Regions from separate parts of the Pseudomonas extremorientalis genome, predicted to be linked through region 3. Evidence: riboswitches for the same ligand, from Rfam matches in the RefSeq annotation. Region 3 holds a riboswitch; each other region holds the start of a gene.

Region 1 (7,711 bases), 340 kb from region 3:
CCCGACTGGGGAGATGATCATTCAAGCCGCCATGTAAGCGTGCGTACGTCTGGGATAAAGGGCAGTGGGGTGTGCGAGTTGCGCCTGTGAGTGCTGCCGGCAAGACGGTAAAGGCTGATCCATTGAACTTAAAAACTGATCGATGAGTCAGGTTAATCAGCTGCTCTTCTTCACCTCCCAGGACTTTTCCATGCGCGAATACACCCTCAGCTACCTGTTCAACGATGAATCCCGCACCCACGTGTTCGAACTTGAGCAATCCCGGTTGTCGATACATGAGGCGGCGTTGCACCTCCTGCAGCTGCATTTCGGCGATGCCGAGAATGGCTTGATCCTGCCCCCTGCGGATGCAAGCCCGGAAGAAATTCTGGAGCAGGCGCAGGTGTTGGGGATTACGCAGATAGCCATTGTATGAGCCCAAGGCTCAGCATTCAGGCGGTCGCGACGGCGGATATCCCTGAGGTATTGAGGTTCGTGCTGCAAGCTCGTTCCGAGCTTTTCCCCAAGCTCAATGCAGAGGGGATGCCGGCAGACTTGGCGCGTTTCGAGGCGGTCTATCTGCAGGGCCATGGGCAATTTCTGATCGCTTGCGCTGAGGGGCAGATTGTCGCTGCCATTGGCTACCTACCCTATGATGGACGTTTCCCGCAGTTGAATTACCAAGGCCGCAAGACGGTGGAGGTGGTGCGGTTGTTTGTGCTTCCCGCCTTCCGTCGTTTTGGCCTGGCGAGGCAGTTGTACCGCGCACTGGAAGCGCTGGCGCAGGCGGATGGGGTTGAGGTGATGTACCTGCATACCCACCCATTTTTGCCGGGGGCGATTGAGTTCTGGGTTCGGCAGGGGTTCGAGGTGGTGGATGTGGAAGCAGACCCGGTGTGGCGGACGACGCATATGCAGCGGTCCCTGTAGGCCTGTTGTGGCGAGCGGGCTTGCCCCGCGTTGGGCTGCGCAGCAGCCCTGAAACCCTGCGCCCCGGTTCGACCTGGAGGAATGCAGCGGCCTTATTGGGGCTGCTTCGCAGCCCAACGCGGGCAAGCCCGCTCGCCACGATAAACCGCTATTCCAGTATCAAGCGGAACGCAGCCGCAGGATCTGCGCCCCATCAAACGGGTCCGTCAGGTAATGCGCCTGCACGCCGAATGTCTCGTGCAACCGCTGCGGCGTCAGCACTTGCAGCGGTTTGCCCAGCGCCACCAACCGCCCGCGATCCAACACTGCCAGGCGGTCACAGGTCAGTGCCTGGTTAAGGTCATGCAGCGCAATCAAGGTCGTCACGGGCAGCGCCTGCACACCCTTCAAGATCGCCAGCTGATGCTGGATATCCAGGTGATTGGTCGGCTCATCCAGCAACAGAATCTGCGGCCGTTGCGCCAAGGCGCGGGCGATGTGCACGCGCTGGCGTTCACCGCCCGAGAGGCTGCGCCAGGCGCGGTGGCTCAGGTGGGTGGCGTCGACGTCGCGCAGGGCCTGGCGCACGATGGCATCGTCCTCGCTGGACCACGGGCTCAGCGCCGACAACCATGGCGTACGGCCCAGGGCCACGGCGTCGAATACGCGGATGGCGTCGTCGGTGTCGGCCTGTTGCTCCACCACGGCCAGTTGCTGCGCGATGGCGCGGCGGGACAGCGTGCCCAGGCGCTGGCCGCCCAGCAGCACTTCGCCGGACGCTGGTGCACGTAGCCCGGCCAACAGCTTGAGCAAGGTGGATTTGCCGGAGCCATTCGGGCCGACGATGCCGAGGGTTTCACCCAACTGCACGTCCAGATGAACATCCCGCAGCAACTCGGCCTCGCGCACCTTGAAGCCCAGCCCGCGGCAGCTCAATACGCTCATCGCGCATTCCTCCGGCCGATCAGGATCAGCGCAAACACCGGTGCACCGACCAGCGCGGTGACCACGCCGACCGGAATCACCTGGCCCTTGATCAGCGTGCGCGACAGCACATCCGCCGCAATCAGGAATAACGCGCCACCCAAGGCGCTGGCGGGCAACAGCCGCGAATGCCCGGTGCCAAGCAACAGGCGCACGGCATGGGGAATCACCAGCCCGACAAAACCGATAGAGCCGACAATCGACACCATCACTGCCGTCACCAGCGCCGCGCAGCCCACCAGCACAAATTGCACGCGGCGCACCGGAATACCGAGGGACGCCGCCGAGTCGCTGCCAAAGGTAAACGCATCCAGCGCCCGGCGGTGCCACAGGCACACGGCCAAGCCGGCGACCGCCACCGGCACCGCCAGCCACACCGAGGGCCAACGCACGCCGCTTAGATTGCCGAGCAGCCAGAACAGGATGCCGCGCGCCTGTTCGGAGCTGGCCGACTTGGTGATCAGGAACGCGGTGAGCGCATTGAACAATTGCGAGCCGGCAATACCGGCGAGGATGATCTGGCCGGTGCCACTGACCGAACCGCTGGCCCGCGCCAACAGGATCACCAGGGCAAACGCCGCCATCGCGCCGATAAACGCGCCCGCCGACAACGACACCAAGCCGCCGCCCACACCCATCAACGCCACCAGCACCGCACCGGTCGAAGCGCCGGCGCTGATGCCCAGCAAGTAGGGATCGGCCAGCGGGTTGCGCAACAGCGATTGCAAAATCACCCCGCAGGTGGCCAGCCCGGCACCGCAGGCGGCGGCGACCAGGGCGCGGGTGAGGCGGTAGTTCCACACCACGCCTTCATCGATGGGGTCGAGCACGTAGCCGGCGCCCCACAGTTTGTTGGCGAGTACCTGGAGCACCACCTGTGGCGAGATGGCGGTTTCACCAATGGCCACGCCGGCGAGGACGGCAACCAGGAGCAGGGCCAGGGCGAGCAGGGCGCGCATCATTTTGGCAGGTCGTAGCCGTCGATGGCCGTGGCCAGTTGTTCAAGGCCGTCGAACATACGGATGCTGGCCTGCAACGCCAGGGCGTCGAGGATGATGATGCGGTTGTTTTTCACCGCGTCCATGTTGCGCGTTACCGGGTCGCTGCGCAGGAAGGCGAGTTTCTTTTCATGGTCGTCGGCCGGGTAGCGGCGGCGGTCCATGCGCGCGATGACGAGGAAGGTCGGGTTGGCCTTGGCGATGGTTTCCCAACCCACGGCGGGCCACTCTTCATCGGACTGCACCACGTTGGAAAGGCCCAGGGTTTGCAGCATGAATTCGGGGATGCCCTTGTGGCCGGCCACGTATGGATCGCTGGCCATCTCGGCACTGGAGAACCACACCAGCGCGCTGGCCTGCTTGAGGCCTTTGCCCTGCACGGTGGCGACGGATTTGGCCAGGCGCGCCTTGAGTTCGTCGTTCAGCTGCTGGCCGCGCTCCTGCACGTCGAATATCTGCGCCAGTTGGCGGATGCTTTTATAGATAGTCTCGATGCGAAACGGCTCCAGCCGCGTGCCGTCGGCGCCCACCAGGTTGTCCTTGCCTTCGCAGTCGGAGGGCAGCAGGTAGGTGGGGATCTTCAGTTCATGGAACTGCTCGCGGGTGCCGACCACACCTTGCGCGCCGACCACCCATTCCAGCTCGGCGGCCACCAGTTGCGGGCGCTTGGCGATCACGGCTTCGAAGCTCGGTTCGTTGTTGGCCAGGCGCTCGATTTTATCGTTCTGTGCCTTGTACTGCGGCAACACACTGTTGAACCACAGCGAGGTGCCGACCACTTTATCGGCCACGCCCAGGGCATACAGCATCTCGGTGGCGGCCTGGCCGATGGTCACGCTGCGGGTGGGAGCTTGCGCAAAGGTGATCTGGCTGCCGCAGTTTTCCACCGTCAGCGGGTAGTGAGTGGGCGCGGCTTGGGCCAGGGCACAGAAGCCAACGCCTGTGAGCAGGGCGGTAACGCGTGGCAGCATGGGGCGATCTCCGAGTGAAGCGTACGTGCCATTCGGAAATTCACTCTCGGGCTCCGGGGGAGCGACAGGCAAGAATGTCCTTCCCGGACACCCCGCCGGTTAGTGATTGAGCTTGGGCCGGCAGGTCTCCTGACTGATGCGTCGTCGCCAGGCTCCAGCCTTCCCGGACGAGGTCCAGTGGCATCGAGGAGCAGGCTCGGCATCTACAGTTGCGGGGGCAGTTCCGGTTGGCGCGGGTGTACCGCGCCTCGGATTCCCTATTAGTCCCGTTTGGGAACCGGCGCGGTATGGTAGTTGATTAAGGCGGGGCGACATAGCCCACGGCGTGCCCGGTCAGAGACGAATGTCCTCGGGCCCCTGGATCAGCGCTTCGATGCGCGTGCCGGTGGCGCGTTCTTCGTTGCTGAAGCCGTCGTAGTCGGCCAGGTTGCCGAAGCGGATGCCGGTCAGGCGCTCGATCTGGATCACGCTGCGCTGGTAGGTGCGCAGTTGGCCGAACACCAGGTCCAATTGGCCCAGTTCGCGGCTCTGATCGATCATGTAGGCGCTGGCCGAAGGCTTGCCGTCATCGCTCAGGTAGGCGACCACCTTCCAGAACGCCTTGGGGATCTGCACGCCCCGGTAAATGCGGTCGTCGTCGGCGAACACCGGGCCGCTGAACACCGTGGCCCGGGCTTTCCAGCGTTGGGTGTTGTCGAGGATGTAGTCTTCGAGTTCCAGCCAGGTCTTCTGGTTGAACCCGCTCATCTGCGGCGAGCAGTTGGTGAAGTGGAAGGTGTCGAGGTTGGCGGTTTGCGCCACGTCGCCCCAATTGGGGTCCTGGCGGCGCACCAGGTGGCCGCGGTCCAGGCCATTGCCGGCGTAGAGCGCTTCGCCGACTTGGGCGTCGACCGGCAGGCGGCCATCGTAGGCCCAGGTGTCGTTGCTGCGGATGATGTCCACATGCTGGCCGCCGTCGATGTTGACGCCCACATACAGCGCGAGGCGCTTGGCGCGTGACATCGTTATGGAGAAGTGCGTGTAGTCCAGGCGCTTCTGGGCATCGCTCGCCAATGCTTCTTCCAGTGTGGGCCAGGGCACCCCGAAGCTGCCGAGAAAGTCTTCTGCGTAGCCACTTCGGTCCTTCAAGTCTTTGGCCGGTGTGACGCGGGGTGTCGCTGCCCTGGCCTCCAGCAGCGTGGGGCTCGGCGCGATCAACGGGCGCAGGTCGGCGAGCCGGGGGCGGTAGGCGAGGTCGATTTTGGTTTTACGTGCGGGCATCGGTCAGTCCTCCTTGGATAAACACGACTGCAACATAGATTAATGACAATTGATCATACGCACTAACCCCTGGGGGCTATCCTCAAACGGTCACCCGGACGTTCAGCACACGCCAACAAGGAGCCAGCCCATGTGTGATCGCCATTACCGTAACCCGATTTTCTGCCTGATCCCGCCCTATATGCTCGACCAGATCGCGCGTAACGGTGACAAAGCGCAACGGGATGTCGCGCTGCGTACCCGCGCCAAGGACAGCACCTTCCGCTCGCTGCGCATGGTCGCGGTGCCCGCCAAGGGCCCGGCGCACCTGGCGCTGGCCATGGGCGCCGACAAGCGACGCTCGATCTACAGCGCCGAGGGCAGCGACAGCCTGCCGGGCAAACTCATCCGTGGCGAAGGCCAGCCCGTCAGTGGCGACGCGGCGGTGGACGAGGCCTATGATGGGCTGGGTGCCACCTTCGACTTTTTCGATCAGGTCTTCGACCGCAACTCCATCGACGATGCCGGCATGGCCCTGGACGCTACCGTGCACTTTGGCCAGAACTACAACAATGCGTTCTGGAACTCGACCCAGATGGTGTTCGGGGATGGGGACGGCGAGCTGTTCAACCGCTTCACGGTCGCCCTCGACGTGATTGGCCATGAGCTGGCCCACGGTGTGACCGAGGATGAGGCCAAGCTGATGTATTTCAATCAGTCCGGCGCGTTGAACGAGTCGTTGTCGGACGTGTTCGGTTCGTTGATCAAGCAATATTCGTTGAAACAAAAGGCCGAGGACGCCGATTGGCTGATCGGCAAAGGGCTGTTTACCAAGAAGATCAAAGGCACCGCGCTGCGCTCGATGAAAGCCCCCGGCACCGCGTTTGACGACAAGCTGCTGGGCAAGGACCCTCAGCCCGGACACATGGATGATTTTGTGCAGACCTACGAGGACAATGGCGGGGTGCATATCAATTCCGGTATTCCCAACCATGCGTTTTACCAGGTGGCGACGAAAATCGGCGGGTTTGCCTGGGAACGTGCCGGGCGCATCTGGTACGACGCGTTGCGTGATGCGCGGTTGCGGCCGAACTCAGGGTTTTTGCGCTTTGCACGCATTACCTACGATGTTGCCGGTCGCCTCTACGGCGCGAACAAGGATGAGCAGAAGGCGGTCAAGGAGGGCTGGAAGGCGGTCGGTATTTCAGTCTGACGTGAGGAGCAACCATGCAAATTTCGCTGAAGGAAAACGGCGGGCCTGCTTTTTTTCCGGGCCTGGCCAAGCCGCGTACGGTTGAGCTGGACAGCCTGCCCGAGCAGGACCAGCAGGAGTTGCGGCAGTTGGTCGAGGCGTGCGACTTCTTTCAACTGCCGCAAAGCAGTGAACCCGCGCCCGGTAACCCGGGCCAGGTGCATTACACCCTGACGGTGAAGGAGGACCAGCGCGAACACACGGTCTGTGTGCTCGCGCCAGTGAAGTCGCAGGCGCTGGAGGGGTTGGTGCAGTGTGTGCGGCGGCATATTCGTGCATAAACAATTTCAGGCCACCGCATGCCTGTGGTGAGCCACAGGTCAGGCGCTGCTCTGATTTATGTGCGATCCAGCCACACGGTCTGCGCGTTGCAGAACTCGCGGACACCGAAGTGCGACAACTCGCGGCCGAACCCGCTTTTCTTGATCCCGCCAAACGCCACCCGAGGGTCGGAGACACTGAAGGCATTGACGAAGATGCCGCCGGTTTCCAGCTGATTGGCGATGTCCCGCGCCTTCGCCGGGTCGCGGGTGAAGATGCTCGCGGTGAGGCCGAACTCGCTGTCATTCGCCAGGGCCACGGCGTGGTCGGCGTCGCGGGCGGTGATGATCGAGGCCACGGGGCCGAACAGTTCCTGTTTGAACGAGGTCATCTGGTCGGTGACGTTGGCCAGTACGGTCGGCGCGTAGTAATTACCGGTGCCGGGTACTTTATGGCCGCCCAGCAGCAGGGTCGCACCTTCTTCCAGGGTGGCCTGGACCTGGCCATGCAGCTCGTCGCGCAGGTCGAAGCGGGCCATCGGGCCGATGTAGGTGGTGGCTGAAGTCGGGTCGCCCATCACCAGGGCGCGGCTGGCTTCGAGGAATTTGGCGGTGAAGGCTTGCACCACGCCTTCCTCGATGATCAGGCGCTTGGCGGCGGCGCAGACCTGGCCACTGTTCTGGAAACGGCCGATCAGGGCGGCTTGTACGGCGGCATCGAGGTCGGCGTCGTTGAGCACGATGAACGGGTCGGAGCCGCCCAGTTCCAGCACGCATTTTTTCAATGCGGCACCGGCTTGGGAGCCGATGGCGATACCGGCGCGCACGCTGCCGGTGAGGGTGACGGCGGCGATGCGTGGGTCGGCGATGGCTTGGGAGACACCGTCGTTGGTCACGTTGACCACTTCAAACAGGCCTTTGGCAAAACCGGCGGTGTGGAACGCCTGCTGGATCAGGTAAGCGCTGCCCATCACGTTGGGTGCGTGTTTGAGCACGTAGGTGTTGCCGGCCAGCATGGTCGGCACGGCGCCGCGCAGCACTTGCCACACCGGGAAGTTCCACGGCATCACCGCGAAGATCGGACCCAGTGGGCGGTATTCGATCTGGGCGCTGCCGTTG
Region 2 (7,711 bases), 1.8 Mb from region 3:
CCCACGATTACCTGGCTGACCTGCTGTCCAAGCAGAACACCCCGGGTATCGGCATCCGCGTCTTTATCACCCAGCCCGGCACCCAATACGCCGAGACGTGCATTGCCTACTGCAAGCCTGGCGAAGAGAAGCCTGAAGACACCGCCCTGGGGCTGAAAAGCTTCACCGCTTATATCGATTCCTTCAGCGAAGCTTTCCTTGACGATGCCGTGGTCGATTACGCCACCGACCGCATGGGCGGCCAATTGACCATCAAGGCACCGAACGCCAAGGTGCCGAACGTCAATGCTGACAGCCCGGTCAACGAGCGTATCAACTACTACCTGCAGACCGAGATCAACCCGGGTCTGGCCAGCCACGGCGGCCAGGTCAGCCTGATCGACGTGGTTGAAGACGGTATTGCCGTGCTCAAGTTCGGCGGCGGCTGCCAGGGGTGTGGCCAGGCGGACGTGACCCTGCGCGAAGGCATCGAGCGCACCTTGCTCGAGCGTATTCCGGAGCTCAAGGGCGTACGTGACGTGACCGACCACACGCAGAAAGAAAACGCCTACTACTGAGTAAGGCGTTCGCTGCGGACATAAAAAACGGCGCCCCGTGAGCGCCGTTTTTTGTGCTTTAAATTCAATGGGTTACGCTATCTATCTAATGTTGAATGTTTATTGCGGAAGCTGGGCTGTCAGATTTCTTTTAATGAATTTACTCAATAAAATCAATGACTTGTATCTGTTTTGTGATGTTGAATATCAAGGTCGATAAAGATGCGCATGCCCCGCCCGATACAACGATGACTCGCTGAAACTGTCACTCGCCAACACCCGACCCACCACAATCAACGCCGTACGCCGAAACCCTTTGGTCGCCACTTTTGCAGCGATGTCACTGAGGGTGCCGACCGCCCAATCCTGATCGGGCCACGTCGCCCGGTGCACCACGGCAACCGGACAATCCGCGCCATAATGGGGCAGCAGTTCGGCGACGATCCTGTCCAGGTGGTTGACCCCCAGATGAATCGCCATAGTGGTGCCATGTCGCGCCAGGCTGTCGAAGTCCTCACCGGCCGGCATGCTGGTTTTATCCGCGTAGCGGGTCAGGATTACACTCTGGGCAATGTCGGGCAGGGTCAGCTCGGTTTCCAGCAGGGCCGCGCAAGCGGCCACCGCCGTAACGCCAGGGATGATCTGGAACGGGATGCCCAGCTCGCGCAAATGGCGGATCTGCTCGCCGATCGCGCCATACAGGCTGGGGTCTCCGGAGTGCACGCGTGCCACATCCTGGCCCTTGGCATGGGCGGCCTTGATCAGGTCGATGATCTGTTCCAGGTGCAGTTCGGCGCTGTTGGTCACCGTTTCTGCCTGATGACCTTCCAGTACCGCCGCCGGCACCAGCGAGCCGGCATAGATGATCACCGGGCAACTGCGGATCAGCCGTTGGCCTTTGACGGTGATCAATTCCGGGTCGCCGGGGCCTGCGCCGATGAAGTAGACGGTCATGGGAAATCCTGATGAAAAACGGGCGAGCATGAAATCTGCTCATGATCGAAAGGGGCGATTATCGGGTTTTCAGTCGGCGCACGCCAATGCAAAGGTGGCCTGGACGGTTTTCCGGCGGGTGATCAGCAGGCGCGCAGGGGCGTTGGCGAGCTGTTCGGCCAGGGCCAGGGCGGCGCTTTCGGCGATGCCGTAACAGCCGGTGTGGGCAAAAGCCACGTCCGATTTATGGCTCAGCCGGTCGGCATAAATCGCCAGTCGTTCAGCGTTGAAACACTGCAACGGCAGGTTCAGCAGCGCGGCCAAGGCCAGCAGCCCGGGTTCTTCCTGTTTGCGATCAAGACTGGCCAGGGCAGTGATACGGTGGCGCTCGATACCGCCCTCGACGAGGGCGGCGTCAAACAAGGCCAGCAGGGTGTGGACATCACAGCCCTCCCGGCAGCCCAGGCCGACGACCAGTTTCACGCCGAGTATCGATCGTCACGGTTGCGGCGGAACAGCCAGGCGCTGATCAGGCCCAGGGCCAGCCAGAACGCCACGTTGGTCAGCTGCGAAGCAATCTTGAACTGCGCTTCCAGTGCTTCCGGGGCCAGCATCGAATGCACTTGCGGTTGTGGCGCGCCGATCACGTGCGGCACCACCAGGATTGCCGCGCCCAGCGCCTTGAGCAGCCAGTTGCGACCGAACACGATCAGCGCGATACCGGCTGCAGTAGACGCGGCAGTACCGATCCACCAGATCTGCCGTTCGGCCAGGTCAGCGGCGGCGGTGCCCGGCAGCTCGGGCGGCAGGCCCAGGGTAGGCGCCAATACAAAGGTCGCATAACCCGCCAGGCCCCAGAGCAGGCCTTGGGCGGTACGGGTCGGTGCCCGCAGGGTGTACAGGCCGGCCAGCATCAGGGCGAAGCCAACGGCGACCACCAGGTTACCACCCGTGGTGGACAGCACGCGTTGCCAACCGTCTTCAGGCTCCCAGGCTTCGGCGTCATGGGTATGTGCAGCTGCGCCGTCGGCGTGTGCGTGCAGCTCAGCCGCTGCCGGGGCCTTTTCAAAGGTCTCCGCCTGCAGAATCAGTGGGGCGACCCAGAAACTTTGCAGCAAAGTCAGCAACAGGGCAGCCAGAAGGCCGGTGAAACCTGCGGTTTGCGCAATACGCTTGATCATGTCGGCAAGCCTCAGTGGCACGGGAACGCGGCGCTGTGGCGGGTATCGTGGGCAGCGTTGTGTACCGCCTCGATATGCGAGAAGCCGGCGAAATACACCAGGCACGCGCCGAGGATCGACGCACCGATGGCGGCGGTCAGGCGTTGGCCCAAGGTAGAGGTGCTGCTGGTGGCGTGCGAAGTGCTGCTGATGATCGACATGGCGCGTCCCTTTCAGGTGTCAGGGTGAAACGAGCGCATGAAAGCCCCGCGAGCCAGGCACGCAGGGCTTTGAACAGCGCCCGCCCACCGCGGGTTTGTTATCTGATTTTTTCGGGCCGGTCTCCGGGCTTGCGAGGGGCTCAATGCCTGAAAACGTCGCCTTCCCATGCCGACTGGCACAGTGGATATGACGTTTCGCTCGCTTACCGTTGCGGGGGCAGCACCGGACTGTCATGCGTGTGTGCATGAGTCACCGGTTTCCCGTTTCACCCTTTGCAGGGCACCCGAAACAAGATGTGTAGGAGAGCATGGGGGTGGGAGGGGAGTCAATTGGGGATGTGCGTTCTGGGGGCATGTCCGTTACCGCAGCAATGGATATGTACTCAAGCCAACCCAACCCCATCATTGACCATCCCCCAAGCACTGCGTAGCCTTGCACCCTCGAGGTTCTTCGGCCCAGGCCGAAGCTAAGAAGGGAACGCGGTCCAAGCCGCGGCTGCCCCCGCAACTGTAAAGGGTTCAGCTGACTGCCACGCCACTGCCGACAAGGCGGGAAGGCGCAGCCAGCGCCGGTCGCAAGACCCGCAAGCCCCAAGCCAGGAGACCTGCCTCGCAACCGATTTTCTACTTCAACCGGGCGGGGTGATCCGGTGACGAAATCCGCTGCTGCGCGCCGTCGCAGCGCCAATCGTCCCATATGCCCGCCCCCAAGGGCATCCGATGAAAACACTGGCCAAACTCCCCGTTACCATCGTCACCGGCTTCCTCGGCTCGGGTAAGACCACCTTGCTGCGCCACATGCTCGACAACGCCCAGGGCCGTCGCATCGCGGTGATCGTCAACGAATTCGGCGAGCTGGGCATCGACGGTGAAATCCTCAAGCAGTGCTCCATCGGTTGCACCGAAGAAGAGGCCAACGGCCGCGTCTACGAATTGGCCAATGGCTGCCTGTGCTGCACCGTGCAGGAAGAATTCTTCCCGGTGATGCGCGAATTGGTCGCCCGTCGCGGCGATCTCGACCATATCCTCATTGAAACTTCCGGCCTGGCATTGCCCAAGCCATTGGTGCAAGCCTTCCAGTGGCCGGAAATCCGCAGTGCCTGCACCGTGGATGCGGTGATCACCGTGGTCGACAGCCCGGCCGTCGCCGCCGGCACTTTCGCTGCCTTCCCGGACCAGGTGGACGCACAGCGCAAACTCGACCCGAACCTGGACCACGAATCGCCGTTGCACGAGTTGTTCGCCGATCAACTGGCGAGCGCCGACCTGGTGATCCTCAACAAGGCCGACCTGATCAATGCCGAAGACCTGGCCCGCGTGCGCCTGGAAGTCGCCGAGGAGCTGCCGCCGGCGGTGAAGATCGTCGAAGCCAGCAGTGGTCGCTTGCCCCTGGACGTATTGATCGGCCTGGGCGCCGGTTCCGAAGAGCACATCGACGGCCGCCACAGCCACCACGATCATCACCACGAAGGTGAAGACGACCACGACCACGATGCGTTTGACTCGATTTCCATCGACTTGCCGCAAGCCGATGAAGCACTGCTGCTCGATGCCCTGACGCAACTGGTGGTGCAACACGGCATCCTGCGCGTCAAAGGTTTCGCCGCCATCCCGAACAAACCGATGCGCCTGCTGATCCAGGGTGTGGGCACGCGGTTCGACAAACACTTCGACCGTGCCTGGGGCGCTGAAGAAGCACGCACCACGCGCCTCGTGCTGATCGGCCAGGAACTGGACGCGGCGGGCCTCGAAGCGCAACTGCGCGCCGCCCTCAGCGTCTGACCCATGCACCTGCTCAGGACCCAGCCCGGTGGTTTCGTCTCGGACGACAATATTGCCGACCTTGGCCAAACCCCCGCTGACCTGGTGATCCTGTGCAGCGGCGATTCCAGCCTGGCGCTGCTGGCCGAAGCGGCCCGACAGTTGCCCGACGACTACCCGAGCCTGCGCCTGGCCAACCCGATGCAGGTGCAGAACCATGCGTCGGTCGACTTGTACGTCGATGAGGTGCTGCGCCACGCCAAGGTCATCCTGATTTCACTGCATGGCGGTATCGGTTACTGGCGCTACGGCATCGAGCGTCTGGTGGAATTGGCCGAGCGCGGTGTGCAGCTGATCCTGGTGCCGGGGGATGATCGCCCGGACCCGGAACTCAGCGGGCTGAGCACCGTCGGTGCCGAAGAGCGTGATCGGCTGTGGCACTTCCTGCGTCAGGGCGGCCTGGGCAATGCCCTGGATTTCTATCGCTGCCTGGCCAGCGCCTACCTGGGGCGCGCCTATGCCTGGGCCGAGCCCCAAACCCTGCCACGCACGGCGATCTATCACCCGCACCACGCCAGCGCCCGCCTGAACCATTGGCAGGCAGACTGGAACGCCGACTGGCCGGTGGCGGCGGTGTTGTTCTACCGCTCCCATTTGCAGGCGGCCAATACCGGTTTTATCGATGTGTTCTGCCAGCGCCTGCACGCAGCGGGGCTTAACCCGTTGCCGATGGCGGTGGCCAGTTTGAAAGAGCCCGGCTGCCTGGCGGTGGTCGAGGACCTGCTGGATGAGGTCGGCGCGGCGGTGATCCTCAATACCACCGGCTTCGCCCAATCCAGCCCCGAAGCGCCGCATTTACGCCCGTTTCGCCGCGATATCGCGGTGATCCAGGCCATTTGTGCCCAGGACAACCAGCCCGGCTGGGAGGCCAGCGAGCAGGGCCTCGGCCCCCGCGACCTGGCGATGCACATCGCGTTGCCGGAGCTGGATGGGCGCATCATCAGCCGGCCCATCAGCTTCAAGGACCTGGCCTGGCGCAGCGAACGCAGCCAGTCGGACGTGGTGTGCTACCGCGCTGCGCCGGAACGCATGGATTTTGTCGCCGAGCTGGCGCGGCGTTGGGTCGAGTTGGCGAGGGTGCCGAATGCGGAGAAACGCATTGCGCTGATCCTCGCCAACTACCCGACCCGCGACGGTCGCATCGGCAACGGCGTGGGCCTGGATACACCGGCGGCGGCGCTGAACATCCTGCGTGCCTTGCAAGCCGAAGGCTATCCGCTGCCGGACGTATTGCCGGACAGCGGCACGGCGTTGATCCACGAGTTGCTCGGCGGCGTCACCAACGATCTGCACAGCCTCGACTTGCGCCCTTGCCATCAAAGCCTGGGCCTGGACGAGTACGAGGCGATGTTCCAGTGCCTGCCCGAAGCCAATCGCCAGGCGGTGCTGGAGCGCTGGGGCGCGCCGCAGAACGATCCGATGTGCCGCGACGGTCGCCTGATGATCGCCGGCCTGCGCCTGGGCCTGACGTTTATCGGCATCCAGCCGGCGCGGGGTTATCAAGTGGACGCCAGCGCCGTGTACCACGACCCGGACCTGGTGCCGCCCCACGCTTACCTGGCGTTCTACTTCTGGCTGCGCCACACCTACGGCGCCCACGGCGTGATCCATGTGGGCAAGCACGGCAACCTGGAGTGGCTGCCGGGCAAGGGCGTGGGCCTGTCGGAAAACTGCTGGCCCGATGCGTTGCTGGGGCCGCTGCCGAATATATATCCGTTTATTGTCAATGACCCGGGCGAGGGCGCCCAGGCCAAGCGGCGCACCCAGGCAGTCATCATCGACCACCTGATGCCGCCGCTGACCCGTGCCGAAACCTACGGCCCGCTGCGTAACCTGGAGCTGCTGGCGGACGAATATTACGAAGCGCAGTTGCTCGATCCGCACCGCGCCCTGGAGCTGCAGAAGGACATTCTCAAGCTGGTGCGCGAAACCCGCATCGACCAGGAGCTTGAGCTGGAGAGCGACGCCGATGCCGCCGTGTGGTTGCCGCGCCTGGATACCTACCTGTGCGACTTGAAGGAATCGCAGATCCGCGACGGCCTGCATATTTTTGGCGAGTCACCCGAGGGTCGCCTGCGTATCGATACCTTGCTGGCGCTGCTGCGCATCCCGCGTGGCGATGGCCGTGGCCCGCAGTCGAGCTTGCTGCGCGTGCTGGCCAAGGCCTTCGAGCTGGGCTTCGACCCGCTGGACTGCGCCCTGGCCGAACCCTGGACTGGACGCCGGCCGCTGGTGCTACAGAAGATCGACGGGCAGTTGTGGCGTACCGCCGGCGATACCCGTGAACGCTTGGAGCTTTACGCGGCGCGATTGATCGAGCAAGCCCTGGAAGGGCCGCTTGAGCAATTGGAAGAGCCCGGTTGGGAGGACGTGAAGGCCGTAATCGAAAGCCTGCGTATTGTCGTGGCACCTCGGCTGGATGCGTGTGGCCCGGCAGAAATGCGCGGTTTGCTGGATGCCTTGAGCGGCCGTTTCGTGCCCGCTGGCCCCAGTGGTGCGCCGAGTCGTGGGCGTTTGGATGTGTTGCCGACCGGGCGCAACTTCTTCACCGTCGATGTGCGCAACCTGCCTACCACCACCGCCTGGCGCATCGGTTTCCAATCCGCCAACCTGATTCTGGAGCGGCACCTGCAAGACCATGGCGACCACCTGCGCCAACTCGGCTTGTCGGTTTGGGGGACCGCGACCATGCGCACCGGCGGCGATGACATCGCCCAGGCCATGGCGCTGATGGGCGTGCGCCCTGTATGGGCGACGGGCAGCCAGCGCGTGGATGACTTTGAAATCCTGCCCGTCAGCCTGCTGGATCGTCCGCGCGTTGATGTAACGTTGCGCGTGTCCGGTTTCTTCCGGGATGCCTTTGCCAACCTGATCCGCCTGTTCGATGCGGCGGTGCAGGCGGTGGCTGCGCTGGACGAACCGGACGAGCTGAACCCGCTGGCCGCCAAGGTGCGCAGTGAGCGTGAAGCGTTGCTGGCTTCGGGCCTGGACGCAGAGGCCGCGGCAAAACAGGCCGGCTGGCGCATCTTCGGTGCCAAGC
Region 3 (7,711 bases):
TGATCATCACGGCGTTGGTGCTGGTGCTGGTGCCGATGCTGGCCAAGCAGTTGTTCCGCTTGTATGAGCTGGCGCCGCAGATGCTCGATTGGCTGCAGCACACGGCGATGCCGTGGGCCCAGGCCAAGTTGGGGTTGGCGGATGGTTTCTGGAAGTTCGACAAGGTCAAGGCGGCCATCAGCGAACATATGGGCCAGACCACCGATATTGTCGGGGTCATCCTCAGCCAGGCGACGGCGTCCAGCCTGGCGTTGATCGGCTGGCTGACCAACCTGGTGCTGATCCCGGTGGTGGCGTTCTACCTGCTGCGCGACTGGGACATCATGATGGCCAAGATCCGCAGCCTGCTGCCGCGCAACCGTGAGGAGCGCATTGTTTCGCTGGCTGAGGAATGCCATGAGGTGCTCGGCGCCTTCGTGCGCGGGCAGTTGCTGGTGATGCTGGCCCTGGGGATCATCTACGCGGCCGGCTTGATGGCTATCGGCCTGGAGCTGGGTCTGTTGATCGGCCTGATCGCCGGCCTGGCCGCAATCGTGCCTTATATGGGGTTTGTGATTGGGATCGGCGCGGCGCTGGTCGCGGGCTTGTTCCAGTTTGGCGGGGACTTGTACCCGATGCTGGGTATCGTGGCCGTCTTCATGGTCGGCCAGGCGTTGGAAGGCATGGTGCTCACGCCGTTGTTGGTCGGGGATCGGATTGGTCTGCATCCGGTGGCGGTGATCTTTGCGATTCTGGCGGGTGGTGAGTTGTTTGGCTTCACGGGCATCCTGCTGGCGTTGCCGGTGGCTGCAGTGATCATGGTGCTGGTGCGCCATGTGCACGATCTGTACAAGGATTCGGATGCTTATACGGGGGTTGAAGATCCCGACCTGTAACTCTATCTTCACAAACCCGGCCAAGGCCGGGTTTGTCTTTTCTGGGGGCGGTCCGTCAAACAATCTGCATAAATCCAACAAGTTAACGCAAACCTTTGATTTTGCTTGGGGTCTGTTGCATTGTGCGCCCGGCGTCACGGGTATAAACTTTGCAAACTTTACACAGAGGCCACTAACGGTTCGTTCGGAGCCGTTCAGTCAGCATGAAACCGATTCAGCTGCCCTTGGGTGTGCGTCTGCGTGACGACGCCACCTTCATCAACTACTACCCAGGCGCCAATGCCGCTGCACTCGGCTATGTCGAGCGGCTCTGCGAAGCCGACGCCGGGTGGACTGAAAGCCTGATCTATCTGTGGGGCAAGCACGGCGTAGGGCGTACCCACCTGTTGCAGGCTGCGTGCCTGCGGTTCGAGCAGATGGGCGAACCGGCGGTGTACCTGCCGTTGGCCGAGTTGATGGATCGCGGTATCGGCATCTTCGATCACCTTGAGCAATACGAACTGGTGTGCCTGGATGACTTGCAGGCGATCGCCGGCAAGGCGGATTGGGAAGAAGCGCTGTTTCACCTGTTCAATCGCTTGCGTGACAGCGGTCGGCGCCTGCTGATTGCCGCGTCGACTTCGCCACGCGAGTTGCCGATCAAGCTGGCCGACCTCAAGTCGCGCATGACCCTGGCGCTGATCTTCCAGATGCGCCCGCTGTCCGACGAAGACAAATTGCGTGCCCTGCAATTGCGGGCCTCCCGTCGCGGCCTGCACCTCACCGACGAAGTCGGGCACTTTATCCTTACTCGAGGCACCCGCAGCATGAGTGCGCTGTTCGATTTGCTCGAGCAGCTCGATCAGGCGTCCTTGCAGGCGCAAAGAAAATTGACGATCCCTTTTCTCAAGGAAACGTTGGGCTGGTAACTCATTGAATTTGCGTGGTTCGCCATTTTACGGGCGCCAGAAAACCTGCGTTTCTGCCGGCTGGGCTTCGCATTCGAACCGATAAATGGAATTACGGCTTAGATGTCATAGTCCAATCGCGAAGTCACATAGAGCACGATTGAATTTGCAAATCGATGTGATAGAAGGCATAGTCTCGACTTCTTTACATATCAGCCACGGTCGTGCCCATGCTAAATCGCTTCGCACCCCTCGTGCCCCTCGCACTCGTTACCCTGTTGTTTGGTTGCGCCTCCCACCCTCAGCAGGTGGCAGATCAGCAGAAACCACAGGTTCAAAATCAGGCAAAATTCGTTGCTGCACAATCTGCCTCTGTTTATGAGGAAGAAGTCGCAACGGAAAAGGAACTGGCCGACTTCGCCGGCAACAAGCCTTATCAGCTTCCAGTCCTGGCCGACAGCATCCTCGAACGCGGCATGTCCCTGATCGGTACCCGTTACCGTTTCGGTGGTACCTCTGAAGCCGGTTTCGACTGCAGCGGTTTCATCGGCTACCTGTTTCGTGAAGAGGCCGGCATGAATCTGCCGCGCTCCACCCGCGAAATGATCAACGTGAATGCACCGTTGGTCGCACGCAACAACCTCAAGCCTGGTGATCTGCTTTTCTTCAGTACGGCAGGCCGTGGTCGTGTGAGCCACGCCGGTATCTACCTGGGCGATAACCAGTTTATCCACTCCAGCAGCCGTCGCAGTGGCGGTGTCCGGGTCGATAACCTGGGTGACAGCTACTGGAGCAAAACCTTCATCGAAGCCAAGCGCGCACTCGCCATGGCCCCGACGACGGTTACCGCTAGCAAGTAAACTTAAAGTGATACTTGAAGTTTGACGTGTAAGCGCTAGAATCCCTGGACATTGTTGTAATCCGTTCGCGCGAGCTTTGCTTGCGCGTTCTGGTTTTCAGCGTTCGGCAGCGAAAGCCGCATCCAGACCAGGATTGTTCTGCACATGTCGACCTCGGCCCGCCTGATTCTCATTGTTTGCGCCGCGCTGCTCAGCGCCTGCGCAAGCCGCACACCGCCGCCCGCTCCCGTAGCGGTGAAGCCCAAGCCGGTGTTCAACTATTCCACCCAGAATTTCTCGCCCGCAGCTGAAGACGTACTCTTCCGCGCGCTGGGCCTGGTCGGCACGCCTTACCGTTGGGGCGGCAACACGCCGGACTCCGGGTTTGATTGCAGCGGCCTGATCGGGTTTGTCTTCCGCGATGCCGCCGGGATTTCCCTGCCGCGTACCACCCGCGAGTTGATCGTAATGCGCGCGCAGGACGTCAGCGAGCAGAACCTGCAGACCGGCGACCTGCTGTTCTTCGCCACCGGTGGCGGTTCCCAGGTCAGCCACGCCGGAATCTACGTGGGTGAAGGGCGCTTTGTGCATGCGCCACAAACCGGCGGTACGGTGAAGCTGGACACGTTGTCCAAGGCCTATTGGCAGAATGCCTATTTGAGCGCCAAGCGCGTGTTGCCGGGCAACCTGGCACGCAATCCTTAGCGCCAGACTCGAATCGAAATGTGGGAGGGGGCTTGCCCCCGATAGCGGTGTGTCAGCTAAAGATAACTGGGCTGATCCACCGCCATCGGGGGCAAGCCCCCTCCCACAGTTGTTTTGTGTCGACTTCAAGTTGCTTTAATTGACGCTCCACCCCCAACCTACTACCCTTCGCCGCTTGTTCCAGGTGCTCTGTGACCCACGGGTCGACAGAGTGAAACAGGGAAGCCGGTGAGTGAGCGCACTTCTACACAGTGCCGCCGCGATTCCGGCGCTGCCCCCGCAACGGTAAATGAGTCAAGACGCTGCCTTTTGCCACTGTATCGCCTGCGATATGGGAAGGCGCAGCGTTGGCCTGCCTTCAGCCAGCACGCCACTCATGAGCCCGGAGACCGGCCTGCAACATCCAACAGCATCACGGTGGGCGATGCTTGGCTGTCTGCTTTTCTTTTTTCCTGCCCGCCGTTTTTGTCCAGCCCCAACGGAGAGCTGCCATGACCGATTCCCCCGACCGCGACGAACGCCACCTGGCGCGCATGCTGCGCAAAAAAGCCGTGATCGACGAGCGCATCGCCAACTCCCCCAACGAATGCGGTCTGCTGCTGGTGCTGACCGGCAACGGCAAAGGTAAAAGCAGCTCCGCGTTCGGCATGTTGGCCCGTGCCATGGGCCACGGCATGCAGTGCGGTGTGGTGCAGTTCATCAAGGGGCGCAACAGCACTGGAGAAGAATTGTTCTTCCGTCGCTTCCCCGAGCAAGTGCGCTTCCATGTAATGGGCGAAGGCTTCACCTGGGAAACCCAGGACCGCCAGCGCGACATCGCCGCCGCCGAGGCCGCCTGGGCGGTCTCCCGCGAATTGCTGCAAGACCCCTCCATCGGCCTGGTGGTGCTGGACGAGCTGAACATCGCGCTCAAGCACGGCTACCTCGACCTGGACCAGGTCCTCAGCGACCTGCAAGCCCGTCCACCGATGCAACACGTGGTGGTCACCGGCCGCGGCGCCAAGCCCGAGTTGATCGAAATGGGCGACACCGTCACCGAAATGGGCATGCTCAAGCACGCGTTCCAGGCGGGTATCAAGGCACAGAAGGGCGTCGAACTTTGAATCAGCCCCGTCATTGCCCTGCCGTTTTGATCGCCGCTCCGGCGTCCGGCCAGGGCAAAACCACCGTCACCGCCGCGCTCGCCCGTTTGCACCGCAACCTGGGGCGCAAGGTGCGCGTGTTCAAATGCGGCCCGGACTTTCTCGACCCGATGATCCACGAACGCGCCAGCGGTGCGCCGGTGTATCAGTTGGATATGTGGATGGTGGGCGAGCAGGAAAGTCGTCGTTTGCTGTGGGAAGCGGCGGGGGAGGCAGACCTGATCCTGATCGAAGGCGTGATGGGCCTGTTCGACGGCACACCCTCCAGCGCCGACCTGGCGCGACACTTCGGCGTGCCGGTGCTGGGGGTGATCGACGGCACGGCCATGGCGCAGACCTTCGGCGCGTTGGCATTGGGCCTGGCGCGCTATCAGCCGGATCTGCCATTCGCCGGCGTATTGGCCAACCGTGTCGGCACCCTGCGTCATGCGCAACTGCTCGAAGGCAGCCTCACCGAGGGCCTGCGCTGGTATGGCGCATTGTCACGCGAGACCGGTATCGAACTGCCCAGTCGCCACCTCGGCCTGGTGCAAGCGAGCGAACTGAATGACCTCGATGTACGCCTGGACGCCGCCGCCCAAGCGTTGGGCAGCAGTTGCGAAGTCGCCTTGCCGCCGCCGGTGACGTTCGCTGCGCCCCAAGTGATCGAGGCTGAGCCGTTGCTCAAGGGCGTGCGCATTGCCGTGGCCCGCGATGAGGCCTTCGCCTTTACCTACGGCGCGAGTCTCGACCTGCTGCGCGCAATGGGCGCTGAGCTGAAGTTTTTTTCGCCGATTCACGATCGCCAATTGCCCGATGCCGACAGCCTCTACCTGCCCGGTGGTTACCCCGAATTGCACCACCAGGCGCTGTCGGAAAACATCCCGATGCTCGACGCCATTCGCGCTCACCACGCGGCCGGCAAACCCTTGCTTGCCGAATGCGGCGGCATGCTCTACCTGCTGGACTCGCTGACCGATGTCGACGGCATCCGCGCTGAACTGCTCGGCCTGTTGCAGGGCGACGCGGTGATGCAAAAGAAACTGGCGGCCCTGGCCCTGCAAAGCGTCGAATTGCCGGAAGGCACCCTGCGTGGCCATACCTATCACCATTCCCTGACCACCACTGAATGGCAACCGATTGCCCGTGGCCTGAGCCCCAATGGCGGGCGCGGTGCCGAGGCGGTGTATCGGCAGGGGCGGATGACGGCGTCCTACGTACACTTCTATTTCCCATCCAATCCCCAGGCGGTGGCCGCATTGTTCGCGCCCGATCCAGCACTATGAGCGACAACGCTTTTCCCCAGGCCGACCGCGACGCCGTCTACCGCGCCATCGCCGAACGCCGCGACATGCGCCACTTCAGCGGCGGCACTGTCGCCCCCGAGCTGCTCCACCGCTTGCTCCAGGCCGCACACCAGGCGCCCAGCGTCGGCCTGATGCAGCCCTGGCGCTTTATTCGCATCAGCGATCGCCAGTTGCGTGGGCAGATTCAACAGGTGGTGGAAGAAGAACGCTTACGCACCGCCGAAGCCCTGGGCGAGCGTTCCGATGAGTTCATGAAGCTCAAGGTCGAAGGCATTCACGACTGTGCCGAAGTGTTGGTGGCGGCGTTGATGGATGATCGCGAGCGGCACATCTTCGGGCGTCGCACCCTGCCGGAAATGGACATGGCGTCATTGTCCTGTGCTATCCAGAATTTGTGGCTGGCGGCGCGGGTCGAAGGCCTGGGCATGGGCTGGGTCTCGTTGTTCGAACCCCAGGCGCTGGCCGATCTGCTGGGTTTGCCGCCCGGTGCGAAACCCCTGGCCGTGTTGTGCCTGGGGCCGGTAGCCGAGTTCTACCCGGCACCGATGTTGCAGCTCGAAGGCTGGACCGAGCCTCGGCCCTTGAGTGACATGTTGTATGAAAATGCGTGGGGAGTGAGTCAATGAGTGTGGCCTTGCTGTGTGTCGCTGCAGTCGCGCTGGATGCGCTGCTGGGCGAACCCAGGCGCTGGCATCCGCTGGTGGCGTTCGGCGATTTTGCCGGGCGCATCGAGCAACGTTTCAATACCGGTGGCCGTGGCTGGCGCAGCCATGGCGTGACCGCGTGGTTTATCGCCGTGGTGCCGCTGACGCTGCTGGCTACGGCCTTGTCGTGGGCGCCTTACATTGGCTGGGTACTGGAGATCTTGGCGTTGTACTGCGCCCTTGGCATGCGCAGCCTTGGCGAGCATGTGATCCCGGTGGCCCAGGCCCTGCGCAGTGATGACTTGGAGGCGGCGCGCAAACGCGTGAGCTACCTGGTCAGCCGCCAGACCAGCGAGCTGGACCGCACCGAAGTCGCCCGTGCCGCCACCGAATCGGTGCTGGAGAACGGCAGCGATGCGGTGTTCGCTGCGATTTTCTGGTTTGTGGTGGCCGGTGTGCCGGGCGTGGTGCTTTACCGCCTGAGCAACACCCTCGACGCCATGTGGGGTTATCGCAACGAGCGTTTTGAGCGCTTCGGTTGGGCGGCGGCAAAAATCGACGATGTGCTGAACTACATTCCCGCACGCCTGGTGGCGTTGACCTACGCGTTGCTGGGCAAGACCCGGCTGGCGCTCAAATGCTGGCGCACCCAGGGCCCGACCTGGGACAGCCCCAACGCCGGCCCGGTCATGGCCGCTGGTGCGGGCGCCCTGGGCGTGGAGCTGGGCGGTGCCGCGATCTATCACGGCGAAGTGCACCATCGTCCGCAACTGGGCGAAGGCCCGGCGGCGGATGCCGATTCCATCGATCGGGGCTGGCAACTGGTGCAGCGCGGCGTATGGTTGTGGCTGTTGATCCTGTGCGCGGGGGCGCAATTCTATGCTTGAGCATGGTGGCCGGCTGCGCAAGGCAGCGATTCAGTACGGGATAGCCGAAGCCGACTGGCTCGACCTGTCCAGCGGGCTCGCGCCCTGGCCCTGGCCGATCCCCGAGATTCCCCTGCGTGCCTGGGCGCGCCTGCCGGAAACCGACGACGGCCTGGAGCAGGCCGCCAGCGAATACTACGGCGCTGCGCATCTATTGCCGGTGCCGGGTTCCCAGGCGGCGATCCAGTTGTTGCCGCGACTGCGTCGTGCCGGCAAGGTCGGCGTGCTGTCGCCGTGCTATGCCGAACACGCCGAAGCCTGGCGCCGTGCCGGTTACGTGGTGCGCGAAGTGCAGGAACAGGAAGTCGACTTCTTTCTTGATGGCCTCGACGTGCTGGTGGTGGTCAACCCCAATAACCCCACCGGCCTGAGCCTGAGCCCGCAACGCCTGCTGGATTGGCACTCGC

What was found. Region 3 has a riboswitch for cobalamin ahead of cobO (cob(I)yrinic acid a,c-diamide adenosyltransferase). Riboswitches for the same ligand answer to the same signal wherever they lie in the genome.
Positions count from the first base shown of each region.
Region 1: another riboswitch for cobalamin. It lies ahead of LUU92_RS19365 (ABC transporter substrate-binding protein); the one in region 3 lies ahead of cobO (cob(I)yrinic acid a,c-diamide adenosyltransferase).
Region 2: another riboswitch for cobalamin. It lies ahead of cobW (cobalamin biosynthesis protein CobW); the one in region 3 lies ahead of cobO (cob(I)yrinic acid a,c-diamide adenosyltransferase).

Region 1 is NZ_CP089519.1:4,308,793-4,316,503, reverse strand. It holds gene LUU92_RS19390 (alpha/beta hydrolase fold domain-containing protein) at 1-17, shown strand, start outside; gene LUU92_RS19385 (hypothetical protein) at 191-415, shown strand; gene LUU92_RS19380 (GNAT family N-acetyltransferase) at 412-909, shown strand; gene LUU92_RS19375 (ABC transporter ATP-binding protein) at 1,069-1,833, opposite strand; gene LUU92_RS19370 (FecCD family ABC transporter permease) at 1,830-2,834, opposite strand; gene LUU92_RS19365 (ABC transporter substrate-binding protein) at 2,831-3,841, opposite strand; cobalamin riboswitch at 3,944-4,138, opposite strand; gene LUU92_RS19360 (DNA/RNA non-specific endonuclease) at 4,175-5,101, opposite strand; gene LUU92_RS19355 (M4 family metallopeptidase) at 5,232-6,293, shown strand; gene LUU92_RS19350 (protealysin inhibitor emfourin) at 6,308-6,613, shown strand; gene LUU92_RS19345 (aldehyde dehydrogenase family protein) at 6,670-7,711, opposite strand, start outside.
Region 2 is NZ_CP089519.1:2,848,483-2,856,193, forward strand. It holds gene nfuA (Fe-S biogenesis protein NfuA) at 1-557, shown strand, start outside; gene cobM (precorrin-4 C(11)-methyltransferase) at 744-1,490, opposite strand; gene LUU92_RS12715 (cobalamin biosynthesis protein) at 1,560-1,952, opposite strand; gene LUU92_RS12720 (CbtA family protein) at 1,949-2,650, opposite strand; gene LUU92_RS12725 (CbtB domain-containing protein) at 2,662-2,850, opposite strand; cobalamin riboswitch at 2,948-3,153, opposite strand; cobalamin riboswitch at 3,278-3,477, shown strand; gene cobW (cobalamin biosynthesis protein CobW) at 3,571-4,632, shown strand; gene cobN (cobaltochelatase subunit CobN) at 4,636-7,711, shown strand, end outside.
Region 3 is NZ_CP089519.1:4,649,093-4,656,803, reverse strand. It holds gene LUU92_RS20890 (AI-2E family transporter) at 1-875, shown strand, start outside; gene hda (DnaA regulatory inactivator Hda) at 1,079-1,783, shown strand; gene LUU92_RS20880 (C40 family peptidase) at 1,993-2,622, shown strand; gene LUU92_RS20875 (C40 family peptidase) at 2,767-3,306, shown strand; cobalamin riboswitch at 3,472-3,718, shown strand; gene cobO (cob(I)yrinic acid a,c-diamide adenosyltransferase) at 3,798-4,409, shown strand; gene LUU92_RS20865 (cobyrinic acid a,c-diamide synthase CobB) at 4,406-5,713, shown strand; gene bluB (5,6-dimethylbenzimidazole synthase) at 5,710-6,360, shown strand; gene cbiB (adenosylcobinamide-phosphate synthase CbiB) at 6,357-7,265, shown strand; gene cobD (threonine-phosphate decarboxylase CobD) at 7,258-7,711, shown strand, end outside.